Regions from separate parts of the Paenibacillus sp. Negev47 genome, predicted to be linked through region 1. Evidence: predicted binding sites of a transcription regulator. Region 1 holds the regulator's gene; each other region holds the start of a gene.
The links. Region 1 encodes Rex, which represses fermentation and respiration genes when NADH is low (regulators of the CRP and FNR family bind a similar motif). Its sites were predicted from a motif close to TTGTGAAATATTTCACAA; they were not measured.

Region 1 (5,707 bases):
GTGACATTAGGCGATTTGGTTCGCAAAGGGGACAAATTGCTGCTTGAGGTGAAAGAAGATCAGGATGATTATCAATCAGATAGCCTGATCACGGACATTACAGGTCTGCTGAAAGATCTGACCACATTGAAGGAGAATCTGCGGTTCTTCATGCGTATGGATGATGCCAAAACGGTGTACTGGATGGAAGCCAGCGGCCAGTTCCGCAGTAAATCTCTCCAGCTGTATGCCGTACCTGTAGATGTCAGTGCACAACTTAAGGATTTGTTTTTCGACAAAAAGAAAAGCGTTGTGCTTACATCGGCTACGCTCTCTGTAGATAAGTCATTCCAGTTCATGATTGAACAGCTTGGCTTGCAGGAAGCCTCCGAGAATAATCGGCTGTTAACGTCGATGCTGCCATCACCTTTCAATTATCGCGATCAGGCACTTCTGGTGATTCCGCGTGATTTTCCAAGTGTGAAAGGCAGTGTGGGTGATGCGCACTTTGTCAATATGCTGGTGCACTCACTCGCAGAGACTGCAATTGCCACTCGTGGACGCATGATGGTTCTGTTTACTTCATACAAGATGCTGCGACAGGTCTATGATCCGCTGAAGGAGGCTCTGTCTGGTAACGATATCTCTTTGCTGGGGCAAGGCGTTGACAGTGGAAGTCGCTCCAAATTGACTCGCAGGTTCCAGGAGGCAAAAGCTACGGTGCTTCTGGGCACAAGCAGCTTCTGGGAGGGTGTAGATATCCCGGGAGAAGCGCTAACCTGTCTCGCTATCGTGCGCCTGCCTTTCCAACCACCAAATCATCCGTTGGTGGAAGCCAAGAGTGAGTTGCTTCAGGAGCAAAAGAAAAATCCGTTCCTGAAACTGTCCGTGCCGCAAGCGGTCATTCGTTTCAAGCAAGGATTTGGCCGATTGGTGCGTACAGCGAAGGACAGAGGTATTGTCATTGTTTATGATACAAGGGTGATTGAAGCGTATTATGGTAAATTCTTCTTATATTCATTACCTGGTCCCAAAATGGAGCATATGCTCACAGAGCAGATGGTTCCACGAATTACCGAGTGGTTGGAAAAACCTGCTAAAGAACAAGAATAATCGGTTGTTTTGTTCGTTATATCATTGCATGACGCTACAGTTTGGCGTTAAACTTTATGAGATCTTTCGGATCAACACAGCTGCACGTAAGAACTTATAACCTAAATCACAAGGAGCATTCTGTATAAAAAGTCACTTCTATCTTTGAATTTATACAGAGTGCTCATCTTTTCATCTACTATTTTATCGTGGCCATGGTAAGGGGGAGCAAGAATGAAATCAGATAAAATTTCGGAAGCGGTGGTACGACGTCTGCCTGTGTACTTGCGATATTTGAGCGAGTTGCATCAGCGTGAGGTGGCTACTGTTTCCTCTCAAGAACTCGGACAGAGGCTGGATCTGAATCCAGCCCAAATTCGAAAAGACCTGGCTTACTTCGGTGATTTTGGTCGTAAAGGGATCGGGTATGATGTATCCTATTTGATCGAGAAGATTCGTCACATTCTCAAGATTGATCAGCAAATTAATGTAGCTCTGGTAGGAGCGGGTAATCTCGGACAGGCCTTGTCCAACTACAACGCATATCTGAAAGACAATATGAAGATTGTTGCTGTATTCGATGCATACGGACCGAAGATTGGCAGTCAAATCAACAGTTTGACGGTGAAACCAATGAATGAATTGACGGAAGCGGTGCAAACGGACAATATCCGCATCGGAATTATCACGGTTCCAGATACGGAAGCCCAAAATGTAGCCGATCAGCTAATTGAATCGGGAATTGAAGCAATTCTTAATTTTGCGCCAACAATTCTAAAAACACCGCCGCATATCCGCATTCACCATGCTGATTTTACGACGGATCTGCTTAGTTTGGCCTATTACTTGGAGACTGGAAAGGACGAAGAGGAAGATGACAACAAATAGATGGGTAATCCACAACGGTAAATTTGCCGTTAATGAAGGCGCAACATGGAATGTGGTTCAAGGTTACATGGTTGTCGAGAATGACAAGATTGTGCATATTGGTGAGACATTGCCGGATGGAGACGAAAATTGTACCAAAGTGGATGGAAAAGGATTGTTCTTCCTGCCGGGTCTGATCAATACGCATGGTCATGCAGCGATGTCGCTGCTCAGAGGACATGGAGACGATCTTGCGCTGCAAGTATGGTTGCAGGAAAAAATGTGGCCGATGGAAGCGAAGATGACTTCACAAGATGTATACTGGGGAACTTCGCTATCGGTGCTTGAAATGTTGAAAGGTGGAACTACAGCCTTCCTGGACATGTATGATCACATGGATCAGGTTGCCAAAGTCGTGGAACAGTCCGGCGTTAGAGCAGCATTGGCACGCGGTGTCATTGGGCTGTGCTCGGAAGAAGAGCAATTGCGGAAGCTGGAGGAGTCGGCTGCTTTTGCGCGTGAGTGGAATGGACAGGCAGATGGACGTATTACAACCGTAATCTCGCCACACGCGCCATATACTTGCCCTCCTGACTACATAGAGAAGCTTGTACAGGTTGCGAACGACCTAAACCTTCCTCTCCATACACATATGTCGGAAACGCTTCGTGAAGTGGAGCAGAACGTGGCTGATTATGGCCTGCGTCCTGTGGCACATCTGGAGAAACTGGGCTTTTTCTCCCGTCCATCCCTGGTTGCACATGCGGTGCATCTGAATGATGAAGAGATTGAGATTCTGGCCCGTCATGATGTGGCTGTATCCCATAACCCGGGTAGTAACCTGAAACTTGCTTCAGGTGTTGCACGGGTACCTGCTTTGCTGAAAGCGGGAGTTACCGTGTCACTCGGAACAGACGGACCGGCAAGCAACAACAACCTGGATATGTTCGAGGAAATGAGACTGGCTGCATTGATTCATAAAGGCGTGTCCGGTGACCCGACTGCAGTGCCTGCAGGAGAAGCATTACTGCTTGGCACGTCATACGGTGCCAAATCCATCTTCTTAAACAATACTGGAGCACTTCAGGTCGGCATGAAGGCTGATTTTATCGCCCTGGACATTGAACAGGCACATTTCTATCCACATACAGACCTGATCTCGCATACGATCTATTCGGCTTCTGCCAAAGATGTAGAGCACGTATGGGTGGATGGGAAGCAAGTGGTGAAGCATGGCGAATGTCTGACGCTGGATGAAGAGCGCATTTTGCGTGAGTCTCAATTGGCATTTGATGGTCTGCTTGCTCGTTAATTGCAGGACAGAGCATCATAGGGAAAGGAAGTTCGGCTTTTGAAGAAAAAAAAGAAGTGGATATGGATTTCGCTACTTGCACTGGTTCTGATTCTGTTTGGACTTCAGCGTTATTACGTCTATGTCACGCAGGACCAGCGCAAGGAAGAAGCGCTCGCCATAGAGGTAGCACAGGAGCAACTGGGCATTACATCCTATAATGAATTGCGAAAGTACATTTGGGGAGATAAAGAAGGCTCTGATAACATCTACTGGACCCTGATCGGCAAAAACAAGGATAACCAGGATGTTATGGTCTGGGTGAAATTCGATGCAAACAATCAACCTGCTACGGGTGCAAACGCTATACACAGCGAGTTGCTGCAGAATGGCATGTCCGAAACGCAGATACGCAATCGCTTTAGTTCTGAAGTTCCTGCCGGTGAAATTAAAAGAATCATGCCCGGAGTTGTGAATGGAATATATGTGTGGCAAGTGTATTATAAAGACGGTACGCATAACCACTATCGCTTTTATCGTTTTAGCAATGGAGAACAGGTGGACCTGGTCTACACACTACCGAACAGTTAGAACAAATAGCGTGATTCGACTAGTAAATTTTGAAATGAAAGAACCGGCAGGCGGATATCCGACTGAACCGGTTCTTTGTGTTGTCTGTAAACATATTTGATTTAAATAGTTAAAATTAATAATTTATTCATATTTTCGCCTTCGAAATTGTATATACGATGTGATATACTCAGATATGTACTCGAAGTTACATTCAAAACAAATAGTCCTGTCGGAATTTTAGCAGGAGTCTATGTGCACATATTCGTTTATACCAATAAGCCAGTAGGTTAGGCCAAAATCTGGGAGGGGTAATTCACTTGAAGCTAAAAGTATTGCCTATTGCTTTAACTGCCGTCATTTCAGCCGTTGTGTTGTTTGGAGGTTGGTTTGTGTATCGACAGGTGGCTGTGCAGAATCCGATTGAAAAGATGGTTACCCAGTACGATGGAGTCAATGACGTTCAATTAACTATTAACCGCAATGACGTACAATTGAAACTGGATTTGCAACCCGATGTTGATTTGGGCAGACTGGTACAATATATTCACAAAGAAGGACAGACCTTGATTGGAACACGTTCACTAAAATTGGATGTTGTGGATCATTCCAGTGAAGCACTGGAAAGTTGGTGGGGTGATGCGATGTTTACCGTAGCTCAGGCGATGGAGAACAAGCAGTACACCGAGATTACACCAACGTTGTCGAAGATGGCGACGAATGGTATGAAGGTAAATACAGCTATGGATGACAACAATGTATATGTCAGTCTCAGAGACGGAGATGCCAGCAAGTTTATTATTCTGCCGCGTGTGCCCGGTCAGATAGGAGTGTGGCCTAATGCCTAAGTGGACAAAAGAAGTTGCCATCGGATTTTTTCCCGTGTTGATCATTTTCCTTGCTTTTACTGGTGTTAATATTGTTCCGATTCTGATTGCAGCGGTGATTGTCGGAGCTTTGCTGTTCATGATGCAAATGCGAGGCGGGATTACAGTAGGCGCTGCACAGGAACGTAAACGGAAGAAAAAAGGACCTTCCAAGCTTACTTTTGAAGAAATTGGAGGTCAGGACAGTGCCAAGCAGGAATTGCGTGAAGCACTTGACTTTCTCATCAAACATGAAGAAATCCGCAAGTTCGGGATTCGCCCGTTAAAAGGGATTTTGCTGACGGGCCCTCCAGGAACGGGGAAAACGTTGATGGCGAAGGCTGCTGCCCATTACACGGATTCTGTTTTCGTAGCAGCAGCGGGTAGTGAATTCGTGGAAATGTATGTGGGTGTGGGTGCCAGCAGAATTCGGGATTTGTTCAAGGACGCGAGAACCCGTGCCACCAAGGAAAATAAGGAAAATGCTATTATCTTTATCGATGAGATCGATGTCATCGGGGGTAAACGTGAAGGTGGTCAACAGCGTGAATATGATCAGACCCTGAATCAACTCCTGACGGAAATGGATGGAATCTATTCTTCTGATACGCCAAGAATTCTGGTTATCGCTGCAACGAACCGCAAGGAAATGCTGGATAGCGCTCTGACGCGCCCGGGACGTTTTGACCGCCACATTCAAGTGGACTTGCCTGACAAGAAGGGCAGAAAGCATATTCTGGAACTGCATGCGGTGAATAAACCTCTGATGAAAGAAGTTAATCTGGAGAAGACAGCTGAAGAATCGTATGGTTTCTCCGGTGCACAACTCGAAAGTGTTATGAACGAAGCAGCAATATACGCCATGCGGGACGGGCTGTTGAACATTGAACAGCGGCACTTGTCCCTGGCTATTGATAAAGTCATGATGGGTGAGAAGACAGACCGTGAGTCCAGTGTGGAAGAGAAGAAAAGGGTCGCCATTCATGAATTGGGACATGCCATTATGGCTGAACTCGTTCGTCCAGGCAGTGTTAGTCAGGTG
Region 2 (5,707 bases), 230 kb from region 1:
ATACCTAAACTTACCTTTTGGGGGGCATGGGAAGGCATCAAAAATGGCGAAATTTCAAACATTGTGATTAAATTCACTTTTAATGGGGAAGGATGTGTTCGATAGCCCTACACTTATTATAGGAAGAGGAAATCAACTTGTTAGCAGACATTACAAAACTAAATTTAAATTTGTTATACTTTGTGAAAAAAATCACATGATTACGTTTTTGGCTATGGTACGATGTGAATGTAAACGAGAGAGACAAACTAATACGAACCTTTAGGAGGATGAGGGAGATGGCTGTAAAGAACGAAGTCGCCCCAGCAAAAGAACCGACAGCAGGTCAGTATATTCAAACGTTAATCGACAAAGCGAACAAAGCACACGCCGCATTTATGAAGATGGACCAGAAGCAGATTGACCGGATTGTGCAAGCCATGGCGCTTGCGGGTCTGGATAAACACATGATGCTCGCCAAGATGGCCGTAGAAGAAACAGGCCGCGGAGTGTATGAGGATAAAATCACCAAAAATATATTTGCAACAGAATATGTGTACCACAGCATCAAGTATGACAAAACCGTAGGTGTGATTGAAGATAACGAATATGAGAGCTTCCAGAAAATTGCGGAGCCGGTCGGTATTATTATGGGGATTACACCCGTCACGAACCCAACATCAACGACGATGTTTAAAGCACTGATCTCCATCAAGACGCGTAACCCAATCATCTTCGGTTTCCACCCATCTGCACAGAATTGTAGCCGGGAAGCTGCTAAAATCCTGCTGGAAGCGGCTGTGAAACATGGTGCACCAGCAGATTGTATTCAGTGGATTGATGATCCTTCCATGGATCGCACGAACGAACTGATGAATCACAATGATGTGGCTCTCATTCTGGCAACAGGCGGATCAGGGATGGTACGTGCAGCGTACAGCTGTGGTAAACCTGCACTGGGCGTAGGACCAGGTAACGTGCCTTGCTTTATCGAGAAAAGCGCGGATATTAATCAGGCAGTTACGGATTTGATTCTGTCGAAGTCCTTCGATAATGGCATGATCTGTGCTTCCGAGCAAGCGGTAATCATTGAAGAACCGATCTTCGATCAAGTGAAGAAAAAAATGATTGCGAACGGTTGTTACTTTGTTAACAAAGATGAAGCAGCTAAATTGACAGCAGGTGCGATTAATGCCGAGAAATGTGCGGTGAACCCGGCGATTGTTGGTCAATCAGCGGTGAGCATTGCGAAGTTATGCGGCATTGAAGTTCCGGCAGGCACCAAAATTCTCGTGGCCGAGATTGAAGGGGTAGGTACGAAATTCCCATTGTCGGCTGAGAAATTAAGTCCGGTACTCGCTTGTTACAAAGTCAAAACGGCAGCAGAGGGCATTGAGCGTGCGGCAGAAGTAGTTGCTTTTGGCGGCATGGGTCACTCCTCGGTTATCCACTCAACAAATGAAGAAGTGATCGGCAAATTCGCAGATCGTCTGCAAACCGGACGGATTATTGTGAACTCACCATCCACACACGGTGCGATAGGGGATATCTACAACACGAACATGCCGTCATTGACACTGGGATGCGGATCATACGGACGTAACTCGACTTCTTCCAACGTAACCGCTGTGAACTTAATCAATGTGAAAAGGGTGGCTCGCCGTACCGTGAATATGCAATGGTTCAAAGTGCCGAACAAAGTCTACTTCGAAAAAGGGGCAACGCAGTATCTTGCCAAAATGCCTGACATCACACGTGTTGCGATTATTACGGATGCCATGATGGTGAAACTTGGTTATGTAGAAAAGGTAGAACATTATCTTCGTCAACGCCAAATGCCAGTAGCGATCGAAGTATTCTCCGATGTAGAGCCAGATCCATCCACAACAACGGTAGATCGCGGAACGGAAATGATGCGCCGCTTCCAACCGGACTGTATTATTGCACTCGGCGGTGGATCACCGATGGATGCTGCCAAAGCGATGTGGTTGTTCTATGAATATCCTGATACCGACTTCAACGACCTGAAACAGAAATTCATGGATATCCGCAAACGGATCTACAAATATCCACGTCTCGGCGTAAAAGCGAAATTTGTAGCGATTCCAACCACATCCGGTACAGGTTCTGAAGTGACATCGTTCGCGGTTATCACAGACAAAAATCAAGGTAACACCAAATATCCATTGGCCGACTATGAGCTGACTCCAGACGTAGCGATTGTCGACCCGGAATTCGTATACTCCTTGCCTAGAACAGCCGTTGCAGATACAGGGATGGACGTATTGACACACGCGATTGAAGCTTATGTGTCTGTCATGGCGAATGATTACACGGATGGACTTGCGATCAAAGCCATTCAACTGGTGTTCCAATACCTGGAGCAATCTGCGCTACAAGGAGATAAACTGGCACGTGAGAAAATGCATAATGCTTCCACGATTGCCGGTATGGCGTTTGCCAACGCATTCCTGGGCATTAACCACAGCTTGGCGCACAAATGGGGCGGTCAGTACCACACTGCACACGGACGCACCAATGCAATCCTGATGCCGCACGTTATCCGTTACAACGCGAAAAAACCGACCAAATTCGCATCGTTCCCGAAATATTCGCACTTTGTAGCGGATGAGCGTTATGCCGAAATTGCCCGTATCTTGGGATTGCCTGCTCGCACGACAGAAGAAGGGGTAACCAGTCTCATCAATGCCATCCGTAATCTGAACAAAACATTGGGCATTGAAGAATCGTTCCAGGAAATCGGATTTGATGCCAAAGACTTTGAAGCACATGTGGATTATCTGGCAGACCGTGCCTTCGAAGACCAATGTACAACCGCCAATCCGAAGTTGCCGCTGGTAACTGAATTGGCTGATGTGTACCGTAACGCTTTCTACGGAAAGTTTGAATAAGGAATTAGAACTAAGCGTGCCTTACGGCAAGAGGATCAGGGTTCTCCGAGATGGGGGGCCCCGATTGCCGTCTTTCACACGATAACGAAGAGGGCAGAAAAACAGAAGAGCAAAGCATCTGTTTTTCAGGGTCTATTTTAAGATTTGATTTGCTCCGAGTATAGAGGAGCAATGGTTCGGTTCTAAGAGGTTACATGGAATCCGTGATGTGGCTGTTTGAGCCAGATGTTCACAAAATAACGAAGAGGGCAGAAAACGGAAGAGCAAAGCATCTGTTTTTCAGGGTCTATTTTAAGATTTGGTTTGCTCCGAGTATAGAGAAGCAATGGTTCGGTTCTAAAGAGGTTACACGGAATCCGCGATGTGGCCTTTTGAACAATCCCTTTACACGACAACGGAGGGGCAGAAATAACCTGAAAAAGCGAAGCGTTCGCCTTTATCACCGGATTTTCCCTTTTCGAAAGGGAATCAAAAAAATCTGGGGATAACAGCGATTGGAAGGTTGTTCTGCCACGCAGTGATCCTGTGTAAAGTTTCGGTTCAATGGGACAAATCGTAGGTGGAGTGAGTGAGTTCACTGACTTTGTGACAAAAATCACAGATGATGAAAGCCCCAAGACGTATACTGAAAATGTAAGGAAAACATTCATCCCGCGGTTCCGGTTCCCAGGTAGAGAGAACATGATCCGGTTTATGTGAAACAATTCACATTAATCGCGGCTCTGGGCACACAATGATACGAATGAAGCAACATGTTATGTGTCCAGAAATCCAAATTAGTGGAGGGATTACGATGTCGGTGATTGAAAAAGATGTCAAACAACAAACAGGCTGGAGAAACTTTACCAAAGGAACATGGACCAAATCCGTCGATGTGAATGATTTTCTGGCACACAACTTGTCTCCGTATTACGGTGACGAAGCGTTTCTCGCAGGTGCAACCCAGAATACCAAAGAATTGTGGGAGATCGTATCTGATCTGACCAAAAAAGAACGTGATAACGGTGGTGTCCTTGATGTTGACGTGAACACACCAGGTACTATTATTTCTCACCAACCCGGTTATCTGGATCAATCCAAAGAGCAGATTGTCGGCGTTCAGACCGATGCTCCGTTCAAACGTTCCATTCAACCAACAGGCGGAATCCGCATGATGATCGACGCATGTGAGGCATATGGCTTTGAAATGCCACAAGGCGTGATTGATATATTTACAAACATTCGCAAAACGCATAACCAAGGGGTTTTCGATGCTTATACTTCCGACATGCGTGCAGCGCGTAAAGCAGGAATTATCACGGGTCTGCCAGATGCTTACGGCCGTGGCCGGATCATCGGTGACTATCGTCGTGTAGCTTTGTACGGGGTAGACTTCCTGATTCGTAACAAAAAAGGTGAATTGAATGCACTCGAAGTTGATGTCATTGATGAAGATGTCATTCGTCTGCGGGAAGAATTGTCTGAGCAGATTCGTGCATTGCAAGAATTGAAGCAATTGGGTGATATGCACGGATTCGATATTTCCTTGCCAGCGACGACAGCGAAAGAAGCGTTCCAATGGTTGTACTTCGGTTATCTCGCTGCGATCAAAGAACAGAATGGTGCTGCGATGTCACTTGGACGTGTATCTTCTTTCCTGGATATCTACATTGAACGTGACCTGCAAGAAGGCATTCTTTCCGAAGAACAGGCACAGGAATTGGTTGATCATTTCGTCATGAAACTGCGGATTGTCAAATTCTTGCGTACACCGGATTACAACGAACTGTTCAGTGGAGATCCAACATGGGTAACGGAGTCCATCGGCGGTATGTCTGTGAATGGCGAAACACGCGTAACCAAAAACAGCTTCCGTTTCCTGCATACGCTGAACAACCTGGGCCCTGCACCAGAGCCAAACCTGACTGTACTTTGGTCCACGAAACTTCCGGAAGCTTTCAAAGATTATTGCAGCAAGGTTTCCATCGAAACCAGTTCAATCCAGTATGAGAATGATGATCTGATGCGTCCGATCTACGGAGACGATTACGGTATTGCTTGCTGTGTATCAGCGATGAAGATCGGGAAACAAATGCAATTTTTCGGCGCTCGTGCCAACCTGGCAAAAGCTCTCCTGTATGCGATCAACGGTGGTCGTGATGAGAAATCCGGAGCACAGGTCGGACCTGAGTATCCTGCCATTACAAGCGAAGTGCTGGATTACAATGAAGTCATGAAACGCTTCAAACCAATGATGGAGTGGCTGGCGAAGCTGTACATGAACACTCTCAACGTCATTCACTACATGCACGATAAATACAGCTATGAGCGGATCGAAATGGCATTGCATGACCGTGACATTGTACGTACGATGGCTTGTGGTATCGCGGGTCTGTCGGTTACAGCAGATTCACTGAGTGCGATCAAATATGCCAAAGTTAAACCAATTCGTAACGAACAAGGCATCGCTGTTGATTTCGAAATCGAAGGAGACTTCCCTTGTTACGGTAACAATGAAGACAGCGTAGACAGCATTGCTGTTGAACTGGTCGAGAACTTCATGGGCATGATTCGCAAGCACAAAGCTTACCGTAACGCAGTGCCAACACAATCCGTTCTGACGATCACTTCCAACGTGGTATACGGTAAGAAAACAGGGACTACACCGGATGGTCGTAAAGCAGGTGAACCATTTGCTCCAGGTGCGAACCCAATGCATGGTCGTGACAAAAAAGGTGCACTGGCATCCCTTGGCTCTGTAGCCAAATTGCCTTATGAACACAGTCTTGACGGTATTTCCAATACCTTCTCCATCGTGCCAAAAGCATTGGGTAAAG
Region 3 (5,707 bases), 1.2 Mb from region 1:
TCCATTGCATTGGATTTCGACGGATCGATCTTAACGATCCTCTGTAGCATACCCATCATTGTTGTGAAGATGAATTGAGCAAGCTCGAGTGGAGGGGACGGATTCTTGATACTGCCGTCAGCAACGCCTGTAGTTAAAGCATGCAAGAGAAAATGGTCTTCTTTCCCTTGCTGGTTGAATCGTTCGTACTGTTCTCTTAATTCAGGACTAAAATCATACATCTCATAGTTGATATCAAATAATTGAATAAATCGGATGTAGTCTGGATGATCCTGGGCAAACACAACCCATGCATTCAACATGACCGTGAGTTGTTCTCGCCCGTTCATGTCCTTCGTTGATGTACGACTAACCTCATCTGCTAAATGTTCAATCAGTTGCATCTGTATGGCTAGAAGAAGCTCATCCATAGACTGAAAATGTTTGTAGAAGGTCACTCTGCTAAGTTCAGCTTTAGTGCACACATCCTTAATCTTCACCTGGAGCAATCCATATTTCAAAAAAAGTTCCTTACCTGCTTCAATCAAATCATCACGATGTTTATTTCTCAATTGTTGATGCCAGTTTTCATTCACTTGTATACAATTGTCCTTTCTTCGAACGAAATGCGTTCAAGGTCAGTCCGAGAGAAGCGAGCAGCATAATTGCACCAAAAATATACGGGAAGTTTATGTTTTTGTCAAACAATAACCCTGCGATCAGCGGACCAATCACCGTTCCCAGACTTGAGAATGTGGTGTTCAGACCCGATACATAACCTTGCCGATCTCCTGCATTCTTGGATATTAACGTGCTGACCGAAGGCCGCAAAAACGAATTAAAGGCAAAGAATAACGCAGAAGCGAACAACAGATACACAAGGTTGACCTTAATTAACATTAACAATAAAGCTATAGGTGTGATTATTAAGGAGAGACGGATCAGCTTAACTTCACCGATTCTCTGTACGAACCAATCCAAAAGCCAGATTTGCACAACGATACCGATAATCGCACCCAAGGTAATAATGATGGAGATCGTCGCAGCGTTGAATCCGTATTTTTGCTCTGCAAAAAGAGCGAATACCGTCTCATAACTCATGAGGCCAAAGGTCATGACGAGCAACACAATCAAGTATTTGAAATAGGGGACTTTAAAAGAACTCCAGATCTTCTTGCCCAAGTGATCTCCTTTTTGAAGACGGATGGAGACAGTTCTTTTCTCGGGGGGAAGTGTCTCAGGCAATAGCAGCGTCATTAGTGCCGCAATCAATCCCAGACCCGCTGCGAAGAAATAGGGCATGCGAATGCCCATCTCGGCAATGAGACCGCCCAGACCAGGTCCGAGAACCATCCCCAAGTTCATAGCTGCGCCGAAATAGCCCATGCCTTTCGCACGTGTCTCTGGCGTTGTAATATCCGCGACATATGCGAGGTTTGCAGGAACCATTAAACCGAGACTGATTCCACCGATAAACCGTGCGACATAGAGGAATGGCAATGACGTCGACAGCGCAAATATGATATCTGAAATGACAGACAGAAACATTCCGGCCATGATCAACTTTTTGCGTCCAAATCGATCAGACAGTTGTCCTCCCAGAGGTGAAAAGAAGAATTGAGCGGCACCGAAGGCTGCAACTAAAAATCCTGCTGCTGTGCCTCCCGCATGAAAAAGCTTCAAATACTCCGGCAATATGGGGATGAGCATCCCTTGCCCCAATAAAGCGATAAACAGATTTAACATCAGAATGAACAGTGGAAAGCGAACTGATTTTGGTAATGTACTCATAGTACGTCATAATCCCCTTCATTTACATCGTGTTAACCTTTACGTCATGTAAACCATTTTAATGGGTTCCAAGGAGATCTGTAAATCTTTTTTTTAGTGAAGCAGTCTAATGAATGGAGTTATAATTGACTTCATATGGAGGTGGGAAAGGGTGAATTTAGAAGAATTGTTCACGGTACATGTAGATATCGAGAACACATTTGAATTACAGAATAGCGAAGAACATTCGGTGGTGATGATTACTTTTTCAGGCAGCGTAACCGGAAAGTACTTTGAAGGAATCGTGCTAGATGGAGGAGTGGATACTCAGATCATCGGGAAGAATGGGGACCCGCATACTCTATCGGCAAGATACATGCTCCAAGGAACCGACAACACAGGGCATTCCTGCAAAATTTATATCGAAAATAACGGAAATATTGATAAAAATCTCAAAACGGCATTATTTCGCACTTCCCCGAAAATGATTACGGACAGCAAAGCCTTATCCTTTTTGAACAGTGAGACACTTGTTGGAGAAGGTTATCCAACGGAGTCCGGAGTAGACATAAAAATATACAGAAAACTGCTGTAATGCTGGACAAACAGGGTTACACAAGCAACCTTCAAAGATCGAACGCCCCAGAGCAGAGATCAGTTTAATGAAGGGTTAAAGGAAAGCTTAGGAGATAACAAGGTAGACATACTGGTCTATTCGAAAGAAATGTTTTTGTAATTTTCTCTGAAGACTTCTACCAACGCTTAAACAGTTTAAACTGAAGGATGCGAAGGGGAAAAGTGAAGTGCAATAGCACGTTTACACCTAATGAATCAATAGCTCCATTGGGTGTATTTTTTGTTTTTCACCAAGTTGTCAGAAAGAGTTGATCCTTTCTTGAACGTTTAGGGTAGAACACGTGTCATGGATTGAATTAGCAAAAAATAAAGATATAATAATTTTGATTAATAGGCTTGATTAGTACTTTGAGTGCATCAATATCAGATTTTAATAGGCATCCAACTCTTGCTATAATCGGGAGACCAACAGGAGTAAACGCATTAAAGGTGTGGCAAGATATCGTCATACCTAACTTTGTGAAATTTTTCGCAACTCTGCATTGAGCTTGGCCGAAGCTGATATTGAATGTTTCAAAATTGAACAGAGTTTGAAGGGAGGCAGTATAACGAATGGCTATTGATACGGTGTTATGGAGCAGGCTGGTGACTGGTTTGACGCTCGGGTTCCACGTTATTTTTGCAACACTTGGTGTCGGTGTACCTTTGATGATCGCGATTGCAGAGTTCATCGGTATTCGGAAGAAAGATCACCATTACATACTTATGGCGAAGAGGTGGTCACGAGGGTTTGTCATTTCTGTCGCGGTTGGTGTCGTGACAGGCACAGCGATATCGCTGCAATTGGCCCTGGTATGGCCGAATTTTATGAAGCTGGCCGGGAATGTCATTGCACTGCCACTATTTATGGAAGTATTCGCATTCTTTTTTGAAGCCATCTTCCTGGGCATTTACCTGTATACGTGGGATCGGTTCAAAAATCCGTATATCCACTGGTTGCTGACCATTCCAATTGTCGCCGGGGCAGGCATGTCTGCTGTTTTTATTACTACAGTGAACGGATTCATGAACCAGCCTGAAGGCTTTGTCATGGAAGCAGGCCAATTCATGGCAGTGAATCCCGTGCAAGCGATGCTGAATACGGCGACCTTCTCCAAAGTATTCCATGTCTTAAGCTCGGCTTATCTGACAGGAGCTGCTCTGTTAGCAGGAATAGCAGCCTTTGCGATGCTGAGAAAAGGGGTGTCGGCCTACCACAAGAAGGGCCTGAACCTTATGATGGCGGTTGTTCTGGTATTCAGTTTATTAAATTCCTTAGCTGGAGATGTATCTGCCAAGTTTTTGGCTGAGCACCAGCCAGAGAAACTCGCAGCTGCCGAGTGGCATTTCGAGACAGAAAGCGGCGCGGATTTGATTTTATTGGGATGGCTGAATGCTGAACATGAAATCATAGGCGCACTTCATTTGCCGAAGGTGCTCAGCTTCCTTGCCTTTGGAGACTTTAACGCCGAGGTAACCGGGCTGAACGAATTTCCACCAGATGAGCATCCGCCCTTACTTGTGCATTATTTGTTTGATCTAATGGCTGGAATTGGATTCGCTCTGCTTGCTATATCAAGTCTGTACTTCCTGTTTGTGTTTTGGAAGAAACGTAATCAGTTTAACAAGTGGATGCTTCGTATGGTTGCACTCAGTGCACCGCTCGCTTTTCTGGCCGTTGAGATGGGCTGGTTCTATGCAGAGATCGGGCGGCAGCCATGGATCATCCGAGGTTATATGCGAGTGGAAGAGGCCGCTACTTCTTCACCGAGTGTAAGAATTTTATTTTTCGTCTTCTTGCTTCTATACATCGTGCTCGGCGTCATCTGTGTTCTCGTATTGAGACGTTTGTTCAATAACAATCCTGCTGACCTTGAGATGGAGAAATAGTTGAAAGAGAAGCATGATCAATCAGCCAAGAAAGGGGATCAGGCCTGATGAGTTATGAATTGATTGGTATATCTGTACTCTGGCTGTTCTTGTACGGCTATCTTATTGTAGCTTCCATTGATTTTGGAGCAGGTTTCTTCGCCTTTTATGCACGCCTGACGAAGCAGGATCACCTGATTAATCGTCTAATCTCCCGGTATCTATCACCGGTTTGGGAGATCACCAATGTATTTTTTGTCTTTTTCTATATTGGCATCGTCGGGTTTTTCCCGGATACCGCTTACTATTATGGCTCTGCGCTGCTTGTACCGGGAAGTATTGCCGTCATTTTACTTGCTATTCGTGGTTCATTCTACGCCTTTGAGAACTATGGTTCCAAAAATAACATCGTATATCTGTTTTTATACGGAGCTACCGGGTTGCTTATTCCAGCGTCGTTGTCTGTGGCACTGACATTGTCTGAAGGTGGCTTTATTTTGAAGCAGGGAGATACCGTTTCCCTGGATTACTGGGCGTTATTTACCAATCCGTTATCGTGGAGCATCGTTGGACTGGCCATCGTATCCGTATTGTTCATTAGCGGGTCATTTCTAACATTTTACGCTTCTCGGGCAGAGGATCATTCGGCATTGAAGCTCATGCGGAACTATGCTTTGTTCTGGAGCACACCGACCATTATTCTCGCGCTGACTGCATTTATATATTTGGGTCAACACAATGAGCGTCATTTTCAAAACATGATGGATTTATGGTGGCTGCTGGCTCTTTCCGTTGCGTTTTTCATGATCGCCATGTGGCTGTTATATAACGGACGCCGTTACGGTTTAGCTTTTATATGCATCATGCTGCAATTTTTCACAGCCTTTTTCGCTTACGGGATTGGGCAATATCCTTACATTCTTGATCCATACATCACGATTCAGAGCAGCGCCACCTCACCTGCAATGGGCTTCGCACTCGTCGTTGTGTTTATCGGTGGTCTGTGCCTGTTAATTCCTTCTCTTATTCTGGTCTTCAAACTTTTCCTGTTTGATGCGGATTATGTGAAAGGGAAAAAATAAAGGAGGAGCGTTCTGTGAAAAGGAAAGCTAAATCCAATCTGATCTCTCAGCAAATGTCTTTACAACGAAAAAACAGGCTTTTCCTTGCGATGATTTCGCTGGCCCTTGGTGTAGCTATTGTAAGCCAGGCCACATTGGTGGCTGAAGCAGTCCAGCGAATCTTTGTAGAGAAAGCTTCCTTTTCATCCGTGTTTCTGTTACTGGGCCTATTGCTGGCTGTCATGGCTGTACGTGCACTGTTGTCGTATGGTAACGGGAAAGTGGGCTTGCATATGGCCGCCCGGGCCAAGACGAATATGCGAGCATCTGTGTTGCAGAACCTAACCCGCGCTTCCATGCCTTCAACCCTGAGTGGACAGACGGGAGGAAAGGTCAGCATTGCTCTCGATGCT

Region 2: the regulator Rex is predicted to act here: its motif matches at 3,585-3,602, upstream of pflB (formate C-acetyltransferase).
Region 3: the regulator Rex is predicted to act here: its motif matches at 2,843-2,860, upstream of AC4G47_RS16095 (cytochrome ubiquinol oxidase subunit I).

Annotation. Positions count from the first base shown of each region.
Region 1 is NZ_CM177754.1:2,407,187-2,412,893, forward strand. Features, by position in the region: gene dinG (ATP-dependent DNA helicase DinG) at 1-1,092, shown strand, start outside; gene AC4G47_RS11115 (redox-sensing transcriptional repressor Rex) at 1,306-1,959, shown strand; gene AC4G47_RS11120 (amidohydrolase) at 1,946-3,250, shown strand; gene AC4G47_RS11125 (hypothetical protein) at 3,290-3,820, shown strand; gene AC4G47_RS11130 (hypothetical protein) at 4,120-4,647, shown strand; gene AC4G47_RS11135 (AAA family ATPase) at 4,640-5,707, shown strand, end outside.
Region 2 is NZ_CM177754.1:2,181,569-2,187,275, forward strand. Features, by position in the region: gene adhE (bifunctional acetaldehyde-CoA/alcohol dehydrogenase) at 279-2,891, shown strand; gene pflB (formate C-acetyltransferase) at 3,685-5,707, shown strand, end outside.
Region 3 is NZ_CM177754.1:3,596,683-3,602,389, reverse strand. Features, by position in the region: gene AC4G47_RS16110 (TetR/AcrR family transcriptional regulator) at 1-575, opposite strand, end outside; gene AC4G47_RS16105 (MFS transporter) at 568-1,770, opposite strand; gene AC4G47_RS16100 (DUF3237 domain-containing protein) at 1,922-2,344, shown strand; gene AC4G47_RS16095 (cytochrome ubiquinol oxidase subunit I) at 2,938-4,254, shown strand; gene AC4G47_RS16090 (cytochrome d ubiquinol oxidase subunit II) at 4,302-5,315, shown strand; gene cydD (thiol reductant ABC exporter subunit CydD) at 5,369-5,707, shown strand, end outside.